One region of the Camelimonas sp. ID_303_24 genome, then DNA from elsewhere that is predicted to be linked to it. Evidence: predicted binding sites of a transcription regulator. Region 1 holds the regulator's gene; the other holds the start of a gene.
What was found. Region 1 encodes LexA, which represses DNA repair genes until DNA is damaged. Its sites were predicted from a motif close to TGTTCNNNNTGTGTTCNG; they were not measured.
Positions count from the first base shown of each region.

Region 1 (8,002 bases):
CACCCACGCCTTTTCCGCCGCCGCCGTTGCCTCGACGGTGATCGCGCCGCGTTCGCGCATCTGCCGCAACAGCCAGCCGATATGACGGGTCTGCTCATCCAGCATGTGCTGGAAATTGGGGCTCTGGCCCGACTGGATCGGCGTGACGATGAAGCAGTTGGGGAAGCCGCGCGAGAACAGCCCGTGGAAGGTTTCGGCCCCGTCCCGCCATTTCTCGGTCAGCGTCAGGCCGTCCCGGCCGTAAACCTCAAGGCCGAAGCGGCGGGTGATGTCGGTGCCAACCTCGAAGCCGGTGGCGTAGATCAGGCAATCCAGTTCATAGGATTTGCCGTCGACGACGACGCCGGTTTCGGTGATGCGCTCGACGCCCCGCCCCTGCGTATCGATGAGATGGACGTTGGGGCGGTTGAAGGTCGGCAGATAGCCATCGTGGAAGCACGGCCGCTTGCAGAACTGGCTGTACCAGGGCTTCAGCGCCGAGGCGATGGCGGCATCCCTGACGATGGAATCAACGCGGGCGCGCACCCGCTCCATTTTCTGAAAGTCAGCCAGTTCGATCAGCTTCTCCGGGTCTTCGACAACCTCGCCCTGTTTCTGCTTGCGCCGCGCCGCCAGCAGAATGTTGCCGATGAGATCGGTCCAGCCGTCATTGACCAGATCCTCCTCGAACTCTCCGCCCGAGACAACGGCGGTGAAATTGTCCATGCGCTCCCGCTGCCAGCCCGGCTGGAGCGAACCGGCCCAATCCATGTCGGTCGGCCGGTCATCGCGCACGTCGATGGACGACGGCGTGCGCTGGAAGACGAACAGTTCCTTTGACCATTCGCCAAGATGCGGCACGCACTGCACCGCCGTGGCCCCGGTGCCGATGATGCCCACCCGCTTGTCGGCAAGGCCGGTGAGATTGCCGTGCGAATCGCCGCCAGTGTAAGCGTAGTCCCAGCGGCTGGTGTGGAAGCTGTGGCCCCTGAAAGTCTCCACGCCCGGAATGCCAGGCAGCTTCGGCCGGTCCAGCGGACCGCCGACGAGGATGACGAAGCGGGCGGAAATTTCATCGCCGCGATCAGTGCGCACATGCCAGCGCGCGGCCGCCTCATCCCAGCGCATCTCCGTCGCCACGGTCTGGAACAGGGCGTGCGGGTAAAGATCGAAATGACGGGCGACCCGGTGGGCCTGGGCAAGAATTTCCGGCGCGCGGGCATATTTGCGCTGCGGCGTGTAGCCGGTTTCTTCCAGCAAGGGCAGGTAAATATAGCTTTCCGTATCACAGGCCGCGCCCGGATAACGGTTCCAGTACCAGGTGCCGCCGAAGTCGCCGCCCTTCTCGATGATCCGGAACGATTCGATCCCCGCCTCGCGCAGGCGCGCGCCAGAGAGCAGCCCGCCGAAGCCGCCGCCGATAACAACGGCGTCAACGGTTTCGCGCACCGGCTCACGGGTGAAACCCGGCGCGACATAGGGATCGTCCAGATAATGCGCGAAATCACCGGTCATGGCGGCGTACTGCTGGTTCCCGTCGGAACGCAGACGCCTGTCCCGCTCCTCCCGGTAACGCGCCTTCAGCGCATCGATCTCGATATGCGCGGCGTTATCGCCCGTAGCTGACATGTTTCACTCCCGGCGCAAGCGTCATGACTTTATGAAATATCCTTATTCTTGATAAAGATACTGATCAGTACCAATAGCCATGTCAACTGCGGCTTCGCCATGATCGCGTCTGCGCCCGGCGCATGGAAAACCCAGGTCGCGCCGCCGCACTGCCAGCAGCGCAGCGCCTGCCACCCCGGCCCATTTGCATCCGGATCACATATTGCGGAACACAGCAGGAACATGCAATACTGTTCATGATTTGTTTCGTTGCAGAATCGGCCTGTCAGTTTTGCCCGTTCGTCTGGCGTTAAGGCGGGGGCTGGCTGCTCTGTCATTGGGGGTGAGAGACGATGTTGACGGCCAAGCAGCACGAGCTTTTGCGGTTTATCCATCAACGCCTTCAGGAAACCGGCGTGCCACCGTCGTTTGACGAGATGAAGGAGGCTCTGGATCTCAAATCGAAGTCCGGCATCCATCGCCTGATCATGGCGCTTGAGGAGCGTGGATTCATTCGCCGGCTACCCAACCGGGCGCGCGCCGTCGAGGTGTTGCGCATGCCTGACATCCAGCAGGGAGCTGGAGGAAAGCCCGCGCAGACGGGTTTCCGGCCGCGCGTGGTGGCGGGCGGCAAAAGCGCCGCAACGGTGGCGAAACGCACGGACAACGAAGGCTTTTCCCCCGCGATGACGGATGGGCAGATCCCGGGTGTCGTCGCGGTGCCGCTGATCGGGCGCATCGCCGCCGGCGCGCCCATCAGCGCCATACAGCATCAGGGCGAGAGCATCCCCCTCCCCGTCGGCCTGCTGGGCGCGGGTGACCATTACGCCCTGGAGGTGCGCGGCGATTCGATGATCGACGCCGGCATTCTGGAAGGCGACACCGTGGTGATCCGCCGTCAGGATTCCGCCGATAATGGCGACATCATCGTCGCGCTGATCGATGATGAGGAAGCAACCCTGAAGCGCCTGCGCAAACGCGGCCCCAGCGTTGAACTGGAAGCCGCCAATCCGCAGTTCGAGAACCGGGTGCTGCCGGCCGGCCGGGTGAAAATTCAGGGCAAGCTCGTCAGCCTGGTGCGGCGTTATTGAAGCGCCGCCCCGGCATTTGGGAAACCGCGCCGGGTCAGGCTCTTCAGGGCAGTCGCCAGCTTCAGCGGATTGGCCATGTCCCAACTGCTGGATGACGCCGGACGGTTGCGCGGCTCGCGGGTTCTGATGGCGTTTTCGCTTGTGCCGTGCGGGGCGCTCAATCCGGCTGCGCGGCGCCGGTTTCGCCACGCGCGTCATCATCGGGGTCCGTTCCGCCGCCGGCGTTTGCCTCCCTGCCTTGTTCTGGCGTCGTCGCGCCATGCTGATCCGGCGTTCGCCGCGCCGGCCGCTCCGGGGCTGGCTGGAAACTCCGGTGTGTGGGCGGTTCGTATCGTGGTGGCCGGGCCGGCGTCCATGGCCAGCCTTCCCCGGGCTGCCGCACGCGCCTTACCGTGGCCGCGCCTTCATGCAGATAGATGCTGGCGGCCCCCTGCTGCGCCAGTGTCTGACGATCCAGCGCCACGGCCGCGCGACATCCCGATGGCGCGCGATGCGGGGAGACGATGACATCGGCGCGGGCGCAATCTTCAAACAGGCCGCGTCGCTCCCGGCTCCATGCGATGGCGCCGCCATCATCGCGGAGCGCGGTGCAGCCCAACGGATCGCAGCGCGCGCCAGCCCGCAGGGAAGGATCGCTCGCCGCCCGCTGGTCGCCAATGGCGCGCAACCATTGTTCAACGGTGAACGATGACGGCGTTCCCAGCAGGGTGACGCGCAGCCGTCCATCAGAATCGCGCCCCTGGCCCTGCACCACCAGCGCTCCGCGTCCCTGCCGGTCGACCAGCACATCCGGCTTTGAGGCGAACTGGAGCAGAACCAGACCGGCGAACGCCGGCGCAAGGGCCGCCCAGCGCAGGGGCGAGCGCCAGATGACAAACCAGATGATGGCTACGCTCAGGCACAATAATGCGCCCGGCCCAGGCGCGGCGACGCCGGCGACGGCGTGGGGCGTCGCCGCGATGCGCATGGAGACGTAAAGCACCGGCTCGGTCGCCGCCCCCATGACCCACCAGACCGGCCAGTCCAGCCCAAGCGCCGTCAGGGCGACGCCCACGACGGCGGCGGGCATCACCACCAGCGACAGAAATGGCAAAGCCATGGCGTTGCCGACCAGCCCCAGCGGATACACCGACTGGAAATGCCAGACGCTGAATGGTCCGGTCGCCAGCTCACAAACCAGCGTCGTCAGTCCGACTGCGACCAGCGGCGCCATCGCCCGGCGGACCAGACCAGGCCCGGCGCGACGCCGGCGCGGCTGCCCTGGCGTGACCGCGCTGCGGTCCGCCAGCGCGATCAGCCCGGCCACGGCCGCGAACGACATCTGGAAGCCAGGCCCCAGCAGGCTTTCCGGCTCGCGCACAAGCACAATCATCGCCGCCACGGCCAGATTGTGCATGGAGAGCGCCGGCCGGTCGACCAGAATGGCGCCAAGCATGGCGAGGATCATGATCAATGACCGTTCGGTCGCGACATCGGCCCCGGAGAAGACGCAATAGGCGGTCGCTCCGGCCATGGCGAGGACAGCGGCGATCTTGCGCACCGGCAGATGCAGCGCGCACCACGGCGAGAGCGCCAGAAGCGCGCGCGCCGTCCAGAAGAACATGCCGGCGGCCAACACCATGTGCAGCCCGGAAATGGAGATGATGTGATAGATGCCGGCGGCCCGCAGCCAGGCGTTGGTCTCCTCCGCGATCTGCCCGCGCTTGCCGGTGACGAGGGCCGCCGCGACCGCGCCAGCCTGGCCGCCCCATGCGCTGGCGATCCGGTCGGTCAACGCCATGCGGCCATTGTCGATCCATGCGGCCAGGCGCCATGCCCACGGCGCCGGCGCGGGCATGGCTTGCGCGCTTTCCAGATCGTTTTCCTGAGCATTTTTCTCGCTGTTTTTCTGGCCGCGGTTGCCCTCTCCTGGTAGCGGCGCGGCTGATGGGGCGTCGACCCAGGCGGCCTGCGCCCCATCCCAAACCGCAATCCTGCCGAGGGCTGAACCCGTGCCGCCGGTCTGCCGGAACCAGGCGTCGCGGGCAAAATCGTAGCCGCCGGGGCGCGCTGCTTCTGGCGGCGGCAGCAGGCGCGCCCGCGTTCGCACCATGACGCCCGCGCGCAACGGCTCCGCCTGTCGCACCGACACCCTGACCCTGGCCGGCAGTTGCTGCGGCGACAGGCGCGCGAAGCTGACCGGAGCCACCAGCAGCCTCGCGCCGGCCCCGCGCTGGTCCACGGCCAGGACATATCCGGTCAGTTCGCCAATGGTGGGCCGTTGCAACACCGGCGCATCCAGCGCGGCAAGCCGCAGGGCGCTGGCGGCGTAGCCGGCGGGAATCATGGCCAAAACGACCAGCGCCATGCGCGCCGCCGGCCGGCGGCGCGTCGCCGACGCCAGCAACAGGGCGCAGGCGGCGACAAGCGCAGGGCCGGCGTCCCCCGGCGTCAGGCGGTTGAAATACCAGATGACGCCGCAGCCGAAGAGCACCGGCAGCCAAAGCCAGTGGCGGCGCTGGTCGATGTCCGCGCCCAGCCAGCCCCGGATCTGGCGGGCGGCCATCGCCGCCCACAATGCCATGGTCGTGGCCGGAGCCCGGCGCAGCAGGCGCGCCTCGCGCGCCAGACCAGTCGCTATCCCATTCACCAGCCGGCGAACCAGGCCGGCGTGCGTCTGGAGAGCCCGGAGGCCTGACCACCAAAGGCCTGAACGGGCTGTATTTGCCTGGGCGGGAGCAGTTGTTTCCGGAAGATGATGATCCGCGCCAGCATGGGGGGGCGCCGCCTGCGGGGATGCGGCGCGGGCAAGCTCCGGTGGGGCATACGCCGCCTGGGCGAACTTTGCGGCAAGCAGCTGTCCGTCCCGCGCGAGCGCAGGCGCACCAGACCGGCGCGGAGCGTCCGCCGCCCCACCCTGCGCTTTCCCCACTGGCTTCATGCGCCGTTCCGGCGTCACGACGGGATGCGCCCGCCATACAACAGCAACAATCAACGTTCAGTCATGGCCCGCGTCTGGCTTCGACTGACGGCGACGACATGCTACACGAGCGCATGGCGCGTTGACAGCGATCCGGCGGCGGCTCCGTGCAAACGGCGGATCAGGCACAGGCTCCGGCGTCGCGCCGGTTGCGGCCTTCTCCGGCCTCCTGCTTGCTGACAACGCCCTGGAGGCATTGCCAAACCGGCGGATGGCCAAACGCAACGCGCCAGGGCAACGCGTCAGGGGCTTTGCTTTCATGCAAAGCCTCATGCAAAAGCGGAGACGCTTTTGCTGGACTGGCGCAACCCCACCCGTCCAGACAATGGCGCCCCCAACCGGGCGTCGCTTTCCGTATTTCACACGCTGTTGAGCCCATGACCGATCAGATCATCACGCGATTCGCTCCGTCTCCGACTGGCTATCTGCATATTGGCGGCGCCCGCACCGCTCTGTTCAACTGGCTCTACGCGCGCAAGCACGGCGGCAAGATGCTGCTGCGCATCGAGGACACCGATCGCGAGCGCTCCACGGACGCCGCCATCGCCGCGATTATCGACGGCCTTGGCTGGCTGGGCCTGAACTGGGATGACGAGGTGGTCTACCAGCACGGCCGCGCCGCGCGGCATCGCGAAGCGGTCGACCAGCTGCTGGCCAGCGGCAACGCCTATTATTGTTACGCCACCCCCGAAGAGCTGACGGAGATGCGCGAACTGGCCCGCAAGGAGGGCCGGCCCATGCGTTATGACGGCCGCTGGCGCGATCGCGACGCATCCGAAGCGCCTGCTGGCGTGAAGCCAGTGGTGCGCCTGAAGGCGCCGCAGTCCGGCGAGACGGTCATCGAGGATGAGGTGCAGGGCCGCGTCGTCTGGCAGAACAAGGATCTCGACGACCTGGTGCTGCTGCGCTCCGACGGCAACCCCACCTACATGCTGGCCGTCGTGGTGGACGATCACGACATGAACGTCACCCATATCATTCGCGGCGACGATCACCTGACCAACGCGGCGCGCCAGAAGCAGATCTATGACGCCCTGGGCTGGAAGACGCCGGTGATGGCGCACATTCCGCTGATTCACGGGCCGGATGGGGCCAAGCTCTCCAAGCGCCACGGCGCGCTCGGCGTCGAGGCTTACCGCAGCATGGGCTACCTGCCGGAAGCGCTGCGCAACTATCTGGTGCGTCTCGGCTGGAGCCATGGCGATCAGGAAGTGTTTTCCACCGATGAGATGATCGCAGCTTTTGGCCTTGGTCAGATCGGCCGCTCGGCGGCGCGGTTTGATTTCGCCAAGCTGGAAAACCTCAACGGCCTTTACATGCGCAACGCCAGCGATGCGCGGCTGGTGGAAGCGATCGAAGCGATCCTGCCTGAGCTTGGCCCGGCCCGCGGCCTCGGCGACAGCTTCACGCCGGAGCAGCGCGCCAAGCTGCTGGCGGCCATGCCTGGCCTGAAGGAGCGCGCGAAGACCCTGGTGGAGTTGCTCGACAGCGCGGCGTATCTGTATGTGGCGCGCCCGTTGCCGCTGGAGCCGAAGGCGGCGGCGCTGCTTGACGATGCGGCCCGGCGCCGCCTGGCCAGCGTATTGTCCCACATCGAGCCGTTGCAGGATTGGGCGGGCGAAGCCCTTGAGGCTGCGGTGCGCGACGTTGCCGAAGCCGAGGGCGTCAAACTCGGCCAGGTGGCCCAGCCGCTGCGCGCCGCGCTCACCGGAAAAACCACTTCTCCCGGCCTGTTCGACGTCATGGCCGTGCTGGGGCGTGAAGAATCCCTCGCCCGCATCCGTGATCAGGCCGCCTGACCGCAGCGGCCGACCGCCATTCCCCAGGGAAATTTACCCCGGGAAATCGACAAACCACACGGCCACGCAAGCGTGGCCGTTTGCACGTCGGCCTCCTGGCTGCCCGCACGACCCGTGCGCATGCCCCGGGGAGCCAGATCCAGGGAGGCTGCCCCTGGGCCCATTTGGGGCCGAACCCCACGCCGGGCCACCGCCATGGCCCTGAGGGAATGCCGCCACCTCATTGTTTTGTTTCCGGTAAATCGGCGCCAGGCCAGCGGGCCACATCCGCCCGCCCCATGCGCCTGCGCCAATGTCTCCCGCACTGGCGCCATATTGCGGAAGCCCTGCCCTCCACTGGCCTGCAGCGGCCTGTTCCCGGCGCCCGCTCTGCGCCCGCTCCTTGCGCAGACCAGCCATGCTGCGCGTCCCGAAGCGCAGTTACGCTTGAAGGCCCACGGCAAATCGTTTACCGAAGCACTAGCTGCCTCCAGCCCTTCAGGCTTTGCGCAGCAAGATAACCCAGCACCGTGCGGCGCGGCCAACGAACCGTCTGAAGCTCGTTAGCGCCGCCCGGTCAGACCATG
Region 1 covers NZ_JBLLJM010000002.1:459,873-467,874, forward strand. The annotation lists gene ACERNI_RS02535 (flavin-containing monooxygenase) at 1-1,608, opposite strand, end outside; gene ACERNI_RS02540 (hypothetical protein) at 1,638-1,982, opposite strand; gene lexA (transcriptional repressor LexA) at 1,941-2,678, shown strand; gene ACERNI_RS02550 (ComEC/Rec2 family competence protein) at 2,836-5,307, opposite strand; gene gltX (glutamate--tRNA ligase) at 6,015-7,436, shown strand.

Region 2 (8,002 bases), on a different contig from region 1:
TCATAGAAATACCACCACCAGAAGATCGCCGGCGGGTAGTAGATCGGCGTCCCGAACAGCTCGAACCAGGGCGGGCCGAGTTGCGGCTGATAGCCGAGGCTCCAGGCGACATACTGCGTCGCGCCCCAGGTGGTGGCGAGGATGATGAGGAAGACGATACTGATCTGTCCCCAGAGGATCTTGGTCGCCGACATTACGATTGTCCTTTCCGGTTGATGTCAGAGGCCGAGGCCGCGCTTGCGGCCGAATTCCCAATCGACGCCGCCATCGTCACGAGCGACGCCTGAGACATGGCGGCCGATCTGCTTTTCGAGGGAGGGTGACCAGGGCACGAGCTGGAAGCCGAGGCCGTCGTCGATCATGGCGAAGCGGCCGGAGGCCAGCGCAAGCCGTTGACGGTAGGCGCCAGCGACATATTCGCCGCTGGCTGCGCGATTGAACGGCAGCCCGGTCTCAAAGGCGAGTTTCTCGCCGAGCGCATCGATCTCGCGCTGGCGCAGGGTGCTGAGGAGGCGACGCGCAAAGACGACGCGGCCGCCCTGGCCTTGCCGCTCGGCCAGACCCTCGCCGATGAGATGCTCGGCACGTTCATCAAGTGCCTGACGGACTTCCGCGCCGAAGCCGCTGTCCGACAGGGCAATGGGTTCGCGTGCAATCGCCTGCCGGTCGAGCCAGGTCGCGCCAGTGGCGCCGACCTGAGCGCCGAGATCGAGATCGGAGCGGACGGCGAGCGCAACACGGCGCTGCCCTTGCGCGTCCTCCCAGGAGCGCAATTCCACGATCGAACCGGGCGGGCTGTCGCCCGTGGCATCGAGGTGCGGCAGCCTGATATGATGGGTGCGGCCGTCGGTACCGTCGACCACGGCATAGGCCGTGCCCTTCAACTCGTCATCGAGGCCGCGTTCGACCAGTCGGCCGACGATGGGAACGTCGAGGCTTTCGCCCGCAAGAACATAGCTGGCCGAGCCGCGTTCGATGCCGCGCTCTGTGAGCGCGCGGTGCATACGCTTGATGATGTCGCCGCGTTCGCCCATCTCGCGCAGCACAGTCTCGGCTTCGGGCCTGATGAACCATTGCGCGTGTCCGATTTGGCCGGCCAATCCGCGGATTTCGAGGGTGCGCAGCCGCCCCACCTTCAGCGCATGGAACTCGTCCGGCTGGCGGTCGGCAGGCGGAGCGAGATCTATAATCCCGGACTTGTGGGCGTCACGGACAAGCTGTCGGTCAAGCTGGGTCCAGCGTTCCGCCTCGACCTGGCGCTCCAGATTGCGGTGGATCTGCAGATCGGTGCGTGGGCCGAGTTCCTGCGTGACGAGATCCTGTGCGCGGGCGCGCATCACCATGCACAGACCGAGGCGGACCGCAAAGCGGGTCTCGTCGTCTGTCGGCTCCAGCGTACAATCCCATCGCGAAGCGTTGACGCAGATCGGACGCACCTCGACACCATGGTCGCGGGCATCCCGGACGATTTGTGCCGGGGCGTAGAAGCCCATGGGTTGGGAGTTCAGAAGAGCGGCGCAGAATGCATCGGGGTGCCAGCATTTCAGCCAGGCGGAGGCATAGGCAACCAAGGCAAAGGAGGCGGCGTGGCTCTCGGGGAAGCCGTAGGAGCCGAAGCCCTCCAGTTGCCGGAAGGTGCGCTCGGCAAATTCCCGATCATAGCCATTGGCCACCATTCCCTCGATCAGCTTGTCGCGGAATTTCGAGACGCCGCCGGTGAATTTGAAAGTGGCCATGCTCTTGCGCAGGAGGTCGGCCTCGCCGGGAGTGAAGCCTGCGCATTCGATGGCCACGCGCATGGCCTGCTCTTGAAAGAGCGGCACGCCGAGGGTTTTGCCGAGCACCTTTTCCAGCTCTGGCGTTGGGTAGTGAACCTCTTCCAGTCCTTCGCGGCGACGGAGATAGGGATGGACCATGTCACCCTGGATCGGCCCCGGTCGAACGATGGCGACCTGCACCACCAGATCGTAATAGGTCCGCGGTTTCAGCCGGGGCAGCATCGACATCTGCGCGCGAGACTCGATCTGAAACGTCCCGAGGGTGTCTGCTTTACGGATCATGGCGTAGGTGCGTGGATCTTCGGCTGGGATGGTCGCCAGATCGACGGCGATCCCCTTGTGTTCGGCGATCAGATCGAGACCCTTGCGCATGCAGGTCAGCATCCCGAGAGCCAAGACATCCACCTTCATGAAGCGCAGGGCGTCAATGTCGTCTTTGTCCCATTCGATGATCTGGCGATCCACCATGGCGGCGGGTTCGATCGGTACGAGATCATCGAGCCGGTCATGGGTCAGGACGAAGCCGCCCGGATGCTGCGACAAATGCCGGGGTGCGCCGCGAAGCTGCGCTGCCAGTTCGAGGGTCAGGCGCAGACGGCGATCCTGCGGATTGAGGTTCAACTCACGGATTTGCTGATCCGATACGCCGGTTTCCGACCAGGCCCAGAGCTGGCCGGAAAGGGTGTGGAGCAGATCCTCAGGAAGGTCCATGGCCTTGCCGACATCGCGCAGCGCGCCCTTGGAACGATAGCGGATGACGGTGGCCGTCAGCGCGGCATGGTCCCGGCCATAATGCTCATAAACCCACTGGATGACCTCTTCGCGGCGTTCATGCTCGAAATCCACATCGATGTCGGGCGGCTCCCTGCGTTCCTCACTGACGAAGCGTTCGAAGAGCAGATCGTTGCGGCCGGGATCGATGGCGGTGATGCCGAGGACATAGCAGACGGCTGAGTTCGCCGCCGAACCGCGTCCCTGACAGAGAATGCCGCGCGAGCGGGCAAACTGGACGATGCTGTTGACGGTCAAAAAATATGGCGCGTAGTCGAGTTTGCCGATCAGGGCCAGTTCGTGGCGCAGCGCCGCCGTCACTTCGTCAGGCACGCCATCGGGATAACGTGTCGCCGCACCCTCCCAGGTTAGTCTGTCCAGTGTCTGTTGCGGCGTCAGGGCCGGATCGTCACGTTCCTCGGGATATTGGTATCGCAGTTCGTCAAGGCTGAAGGTGCAGCGGCGCATGATCTCCACTGTGCGCGCCAGCGCTTCCGGCCAACGCGCGAACAGACGGTGCATCTCGGCGGGCGGTTTCAGGTATCGATCGGCATGGCGTTCCCTCCGATGACCGAGGGCGTCGATCGTAGTGTTGTGGCGGATGGCCGTCACGACGTCCTGTAACATGCGGCGGCCCGGTTCATGGAACAGCACGTCATTGGTCACGACGGTCGGCACTCGCGCCTGTTGCGCCAGCATCAACAGCTCCCACAGCCGCATCTGATCGTTGGGACGGCGGCGCAGCGTGAGCGCCAGATAGGCGCGATCCCCGAAGGTGTCACGCAGTCGTCGCAGCCGCAGGGCGCAGACCGCATCGGCCAGATCGGGCACCAGGACCGCGATCATGCCTTCGCCATAGGCGACCAGATCAGCCCATTCCAGATGGCATCCCCCTTTTCCGGCGCGGCCCTTGCCGAGGGTCAGTAGGCGGCACAGCCGCGACCATGCATCCCGATCGGTGGGATAGACCAGTACCGACATGCCGCAGGCCAAGTCGAGGCGGCAGCCGACGATCAGCCGGACGCCGGTGGCCTTGGCGGCCTCATGGGCGCGGACGATCCCGGCGACCGAATTTCGGTCCACTACGGCGAGCGCCTCGATCCCCATGAGGGCGGCGGTCGCAAACAGCTCGTCGGCCGAGGAGGCGCCGCGCAGGAAGGAATACTGCGACGTCACCTGCAATTCGGCATAGCGCGGCCCATTTCTCGAGGCGTCCGTCATCCGAAGATCCCGTGCATGAACCAGCGATGCGAGCCGGTGGCGGCATCCTCGCCATCGCCGGCGCGAAAGACCCAGAAGCGTTCGCCGGCGTCATCCTCGATGCGGAAGTAGTCGCGCACCGCCGCCAGTTCCGCATCGCGCTTCCACCATTCGCCGAAGACACGTTCAGGTCCGTCAGCCCGGCGCACCCGCCGCCTTACGCCGCGCCAGGAAATCCAGTTTGGCGGATGATCGGGCAGAAGCGCCATGGTCTCGATGGGCTCAGGCTGCATCAGCAGCCGCGATGGGCGGGGCCAATGATCCGGCCAGCCTGCGCCGGTCTCCGCCGCAAGTGCGGGAATGCGGCAGATGGATCGTTCCGGGACGTCGCTGGCGACGGGAGCAAAGCGATAGATTGCCCGCGCGCCGACCCGGTTCGCCAGGACATCGATCAGCCCGGAAAGATCGGGTTCCGGCGTGTCGATAAGTGATGTCGTCGCTTGCCGCGCTTCCAAAGGTTCGACAAGGGTGGCCGCGAGCGACATGATCTCGATGCCGAGGCCGGGATCGATGATTTCTATCTTGTCGCAAAGAAGTCGGGTCAGTCGTTTTGGCTCGCGCACGGGACGGGCAAGCCCGATGCGCACCGTCTCGATGCGGTTGTCGACCCGGTGACAGAGCAGATCGAGGCGCCGCGCCCCAAGGCCACGTTGCTCCAACGTATCGCAGAGGGAGGCGACGAGCTTCCCGATATAGCGCGCGATCGTTTCGACCGCCCCGATGGGTTCAGCAAAGCTGCGCCTGGCTTCGATCATATCCTCGGGACGCACCGGTGTGATCGGCTCGGCGGCCGCGCCGAGCGCCTGATCGAGCCGGCGGCCGAGTTCAGGACCGAACCTGCGCGTGAGTGGCGCGCGAGGCTGGGCGATCAGGTCGGAGATCGCGGCAAAGCCGAGATCACGCAGGCCGGCGGAGATCGAATCCGGGAGGCGAAGTGCCTCAAGGGGCAATGGCGAAATCAGGGCCTCTCCATTGCCGGCACCTCCGATCAGAACCGGATCTGCCCGGTAGCGCGCCAGCGCATGGGCGGCGCCCCAGGTGTCGGCGACGGCGGCTCGGGCGGCCACACCCGAAAGGGTCAGACGCCCGATAAGCGCATCCAGCATGGCGGCTTCGCCGCCGTGGAGATGGTCGGCGCCGGTGGATTCGATGACGATGCCATCGGGTGGATCGACCGCGACGATCGGACTGAAGCGCTGCAAGACCCAGAGGGCGAGACGTTCCAGGCTCTCCGCGTCGGCCTTGGGGTCGGCCGGTTCGATGGCGAGACCCGGCACGAGAGCCTGCGCCTTGGTGACAGGAATCCCGACCCGCAGGCCGAGTGCCTGGGCCGCAGAATCCGCCGCCGTGATAATGCGCCTGTTGCGGTCGCGTCCGACGAGGACCAGAGGCGCTTCAACCGGCAGCGCTGTGTCGCCAGTCTTCCGCCGCAGCCGGTCTGTCGGCCATGTCGGCAGGAAGACCGAGATGACCCGAGCCATCGCACGCCTCCAGTTCTATATTGAGGGATTCCCCGGCGCGGGCGCGGATCAGCTCGATGAGCCAACGTGCGCGTCCGACGCCCGGAACCGGCAAGGGCCGCGACGGCAGCACCGAGACCCGCCACCGCGTCATCGCCGCGCTGGGCTGCCCGAAATCGCTGGCTTCGGCCTGCCGTCGCCAGCGCCGCAGTGCGATGCCTATGGTCCCGCTCTCCTTGGCGGCCAGATGCAGCCGCCGCGAGGCGGTCATCGGCAGACGGGCAATATCGGCGACCACTGCGCCAAGACCGCCATGCCGCAATCCTTCCTCCATGCAGGCCAGAACCGATTTGTCGTCTCCGGCCTCGACATGGATGACGCGATCGGGGGACAGGCCAGCCTGTTCCAGTCCCGGTGCGAACAAATCCTGCTGCGCCACGCACCATAGAACCTTGCCCGGTGTGCGGGCCGCGATCCCGGCTACGAAACAGGCGGCGGCCGCCCCGTCCACGGCGCCATTTCCGCCGCCCGCGACCTCATGCAGGCACCCGAGCGCAAGCCCACCGCCAGGCAATCTCCGATCCAGCGTTGGCACGCCGAAGGGCAGCACCTCCCGCGTGCGCGCGCCATCCCCCTCCAGCTGCGCGATACGCTCACGCAGCGCCAAAAAGGCCGGGTTGACGGGGCGCGTATTCATGCGCGGGGGGTGCTCCGAGGGTTGTCACAGTGGATTCTCGCTGTTATGTTCCTTATTTGTTCTCATTCCAGCCGAGAGTCAATGTGAGTCCGACGAAATGTGAACGACAGGCTCTTCCGGGGCTTTTATTGTAGGCGCACAGTAAAACCGGAGGATCGGGTTTGTGTAACCTCTATAATCTGACGACGAACCAGCAGGCGATCCGGGATTTCGTGGCCGCAACGCATGACAGCCTCGGGAACCTTGAGCCGTTGATCGATGTCTATCCTGATCGTCCGGCGCCGGTTGTGCGCAACCGCGACGGCAGCAGGGAACTGGCCTCCCTGACGTGGGGCATGCCGACACCAGCGGAGCACCTGAAATCACCCGACGCGCCCGACACCGGCGTCACCAATGTCCGCAAGACGTGGATCGGACATTGGCAGCAATGGCTGGGGATCGAGCACCGATGCGTGGTCCCGGCGACGGCCTTTTCGGAATATGGGCAGACGCCTGATCCGGTGACGAAGCGCAAGCCGCTCTGCTGGTTTGCTCTGGACGATAGCGAGCCGCTGTTCTTCTTTGCCGGCATCTGGACGCGGTGGGACGGCGTTCGCGGATCGAACCGAACACCGCGCCCCGGCACACATGATCTGTTCGCCTTCCTGACAACCGATGCGAACGACATTGTTAAGCCGATCCACCCCAAGGCGATGCCAGTGATCCTCACCAGCCCCGAGGAGGTACAGACATGGCTGAACGCTGACTGGAAGGATGCGAAGGCTCTACAGCGCCCGTTGCCGGCCGATTGGTTGAGGATCGTCGAGCGGTCCAGAATGCTCGAGAAGTGACCCGGACGATGGCGGGCGTGGGCGTCCATCAGAGCGACACAGGCGAAGCGGGGGAAAAAATCCGCAAGATCATCCATGTTGATATGGATGCATTTTATGCCTCAGTCGAACAGCGCGATGATCCAAGCTTGCGGGGCAAGCCGGTTGCGGTTGGCGGATCGGCCGCGCGCGGCGTGGTGGCCGCAGCAAGTTATGAAGCGCGCGAATATGGTGTGCGATCGGCGATGCCGTCGGTCACGGCGAAGCGGCGTTGCCCCGATCTGGTTTTCGTGAAGCCCCGCTTCGATGTCTATCGGGCGGTTTCGGCCCAGATCCGGGAGATCTTCGCCGAGCACACCGATCTGATCGAACCGCTGTCCCTCGACGAAGCCTATCTCGACGTAAGCTCCAACAAGCGGGGCATTCCTCTCGCGACCGAAGTGGCGCAGATCATCCGCGACCGCATCAAGGAGGTCACGGGCCTCAACGCTTCGGCGGGCATCAGCTACTGCAAGTTCCTCGCGAAAATGGCGAGCGACCTCAACAAGCCTAATGGCCAGGCGGTCATCACACCCGCGCGCGGCCCGCAATTCGTGGCAGAACTGGCGGTGAACAAGTTTCATGGCGTCGGGCCGGCCACGGCGGCGAAGATGGAGCGCCTCGGCATTCTGACAGGCGCTGATCTCAGGGAGAAATCGCCCGAGTATCTGCGGGAGCATTTCGGGAAGTCGGGCGGATGGTATCACAGCATCTCACGCGGGATCGACCTTCGCCCGGTGGAACCACATCGCGAGCGCAAGTCCATCGGGGCCGAGGATACCTTTACCACGGACATTTTCGATCTCGAACCGGCGAGGAAAGAGATCGACTCGCTATCGGCGAAGGTCTGGCGAAGTTGCGAGGCCAAGGCTCTGACCGGCCGCACCGTGACGCTCAAGGTGAAATACGCTGACTTCCAGCAGATCACCCGCAGCCGGACCATCGAGCGCAGACTGCGCGGAGCGGAGGAACTCACCGCGATCGCGTGGGTGCTTCTGGAGGCGCTGTTCCCGGTCGAAAAGGGGGTGCGGCTTCTTGGCGTTACGCTATCCTCATTGGAGCCGGAAAGAGACGAAGATGTCGTTCGGCAACTTAGCCTCGAACTACCGGGTCTATAGAAACCGAACGGAAGTGGCCGGATGAAGCGGCGCGACGAGGAGAGGATTTCGGCCCAACTCGCCAAGGCGA
Region 2 covers NZ_JBLLJM010000001.1:3,285-11,286, reverse strand. The annotation lists partial or broken gene ACERNI_RS00060 (conjugal transfer protein TraG) at 1-194, opposite strand, end outside; gene ACERNI_RS00055 (error-prone DNA polymerase) at 219-3,770, opposite strand; gene ACERNI_RS00050 (Y-family DNA polymerase) at 3,767-5,290, opposite strand; gene ACERNI_RS00045 (ImuA family protein) at 5,205-5,966, opposite strand; gene ACERNI_RS00040 (SOS response-associated peptidase) at 6,128-6,796, shown strand; gene dinB (DNA polymerase IV) at 6,805-7,932, shown strand; gene ACERNI_RS00030 (hypothetical protein) at 7,954-8,002, shown strand, end outside.
Region 2: ACERNI_RS00045 (ImuA family protein) is a predicted target of LexA. The motif match lies at 6,013-6,030, and genes of this name have one in related genera.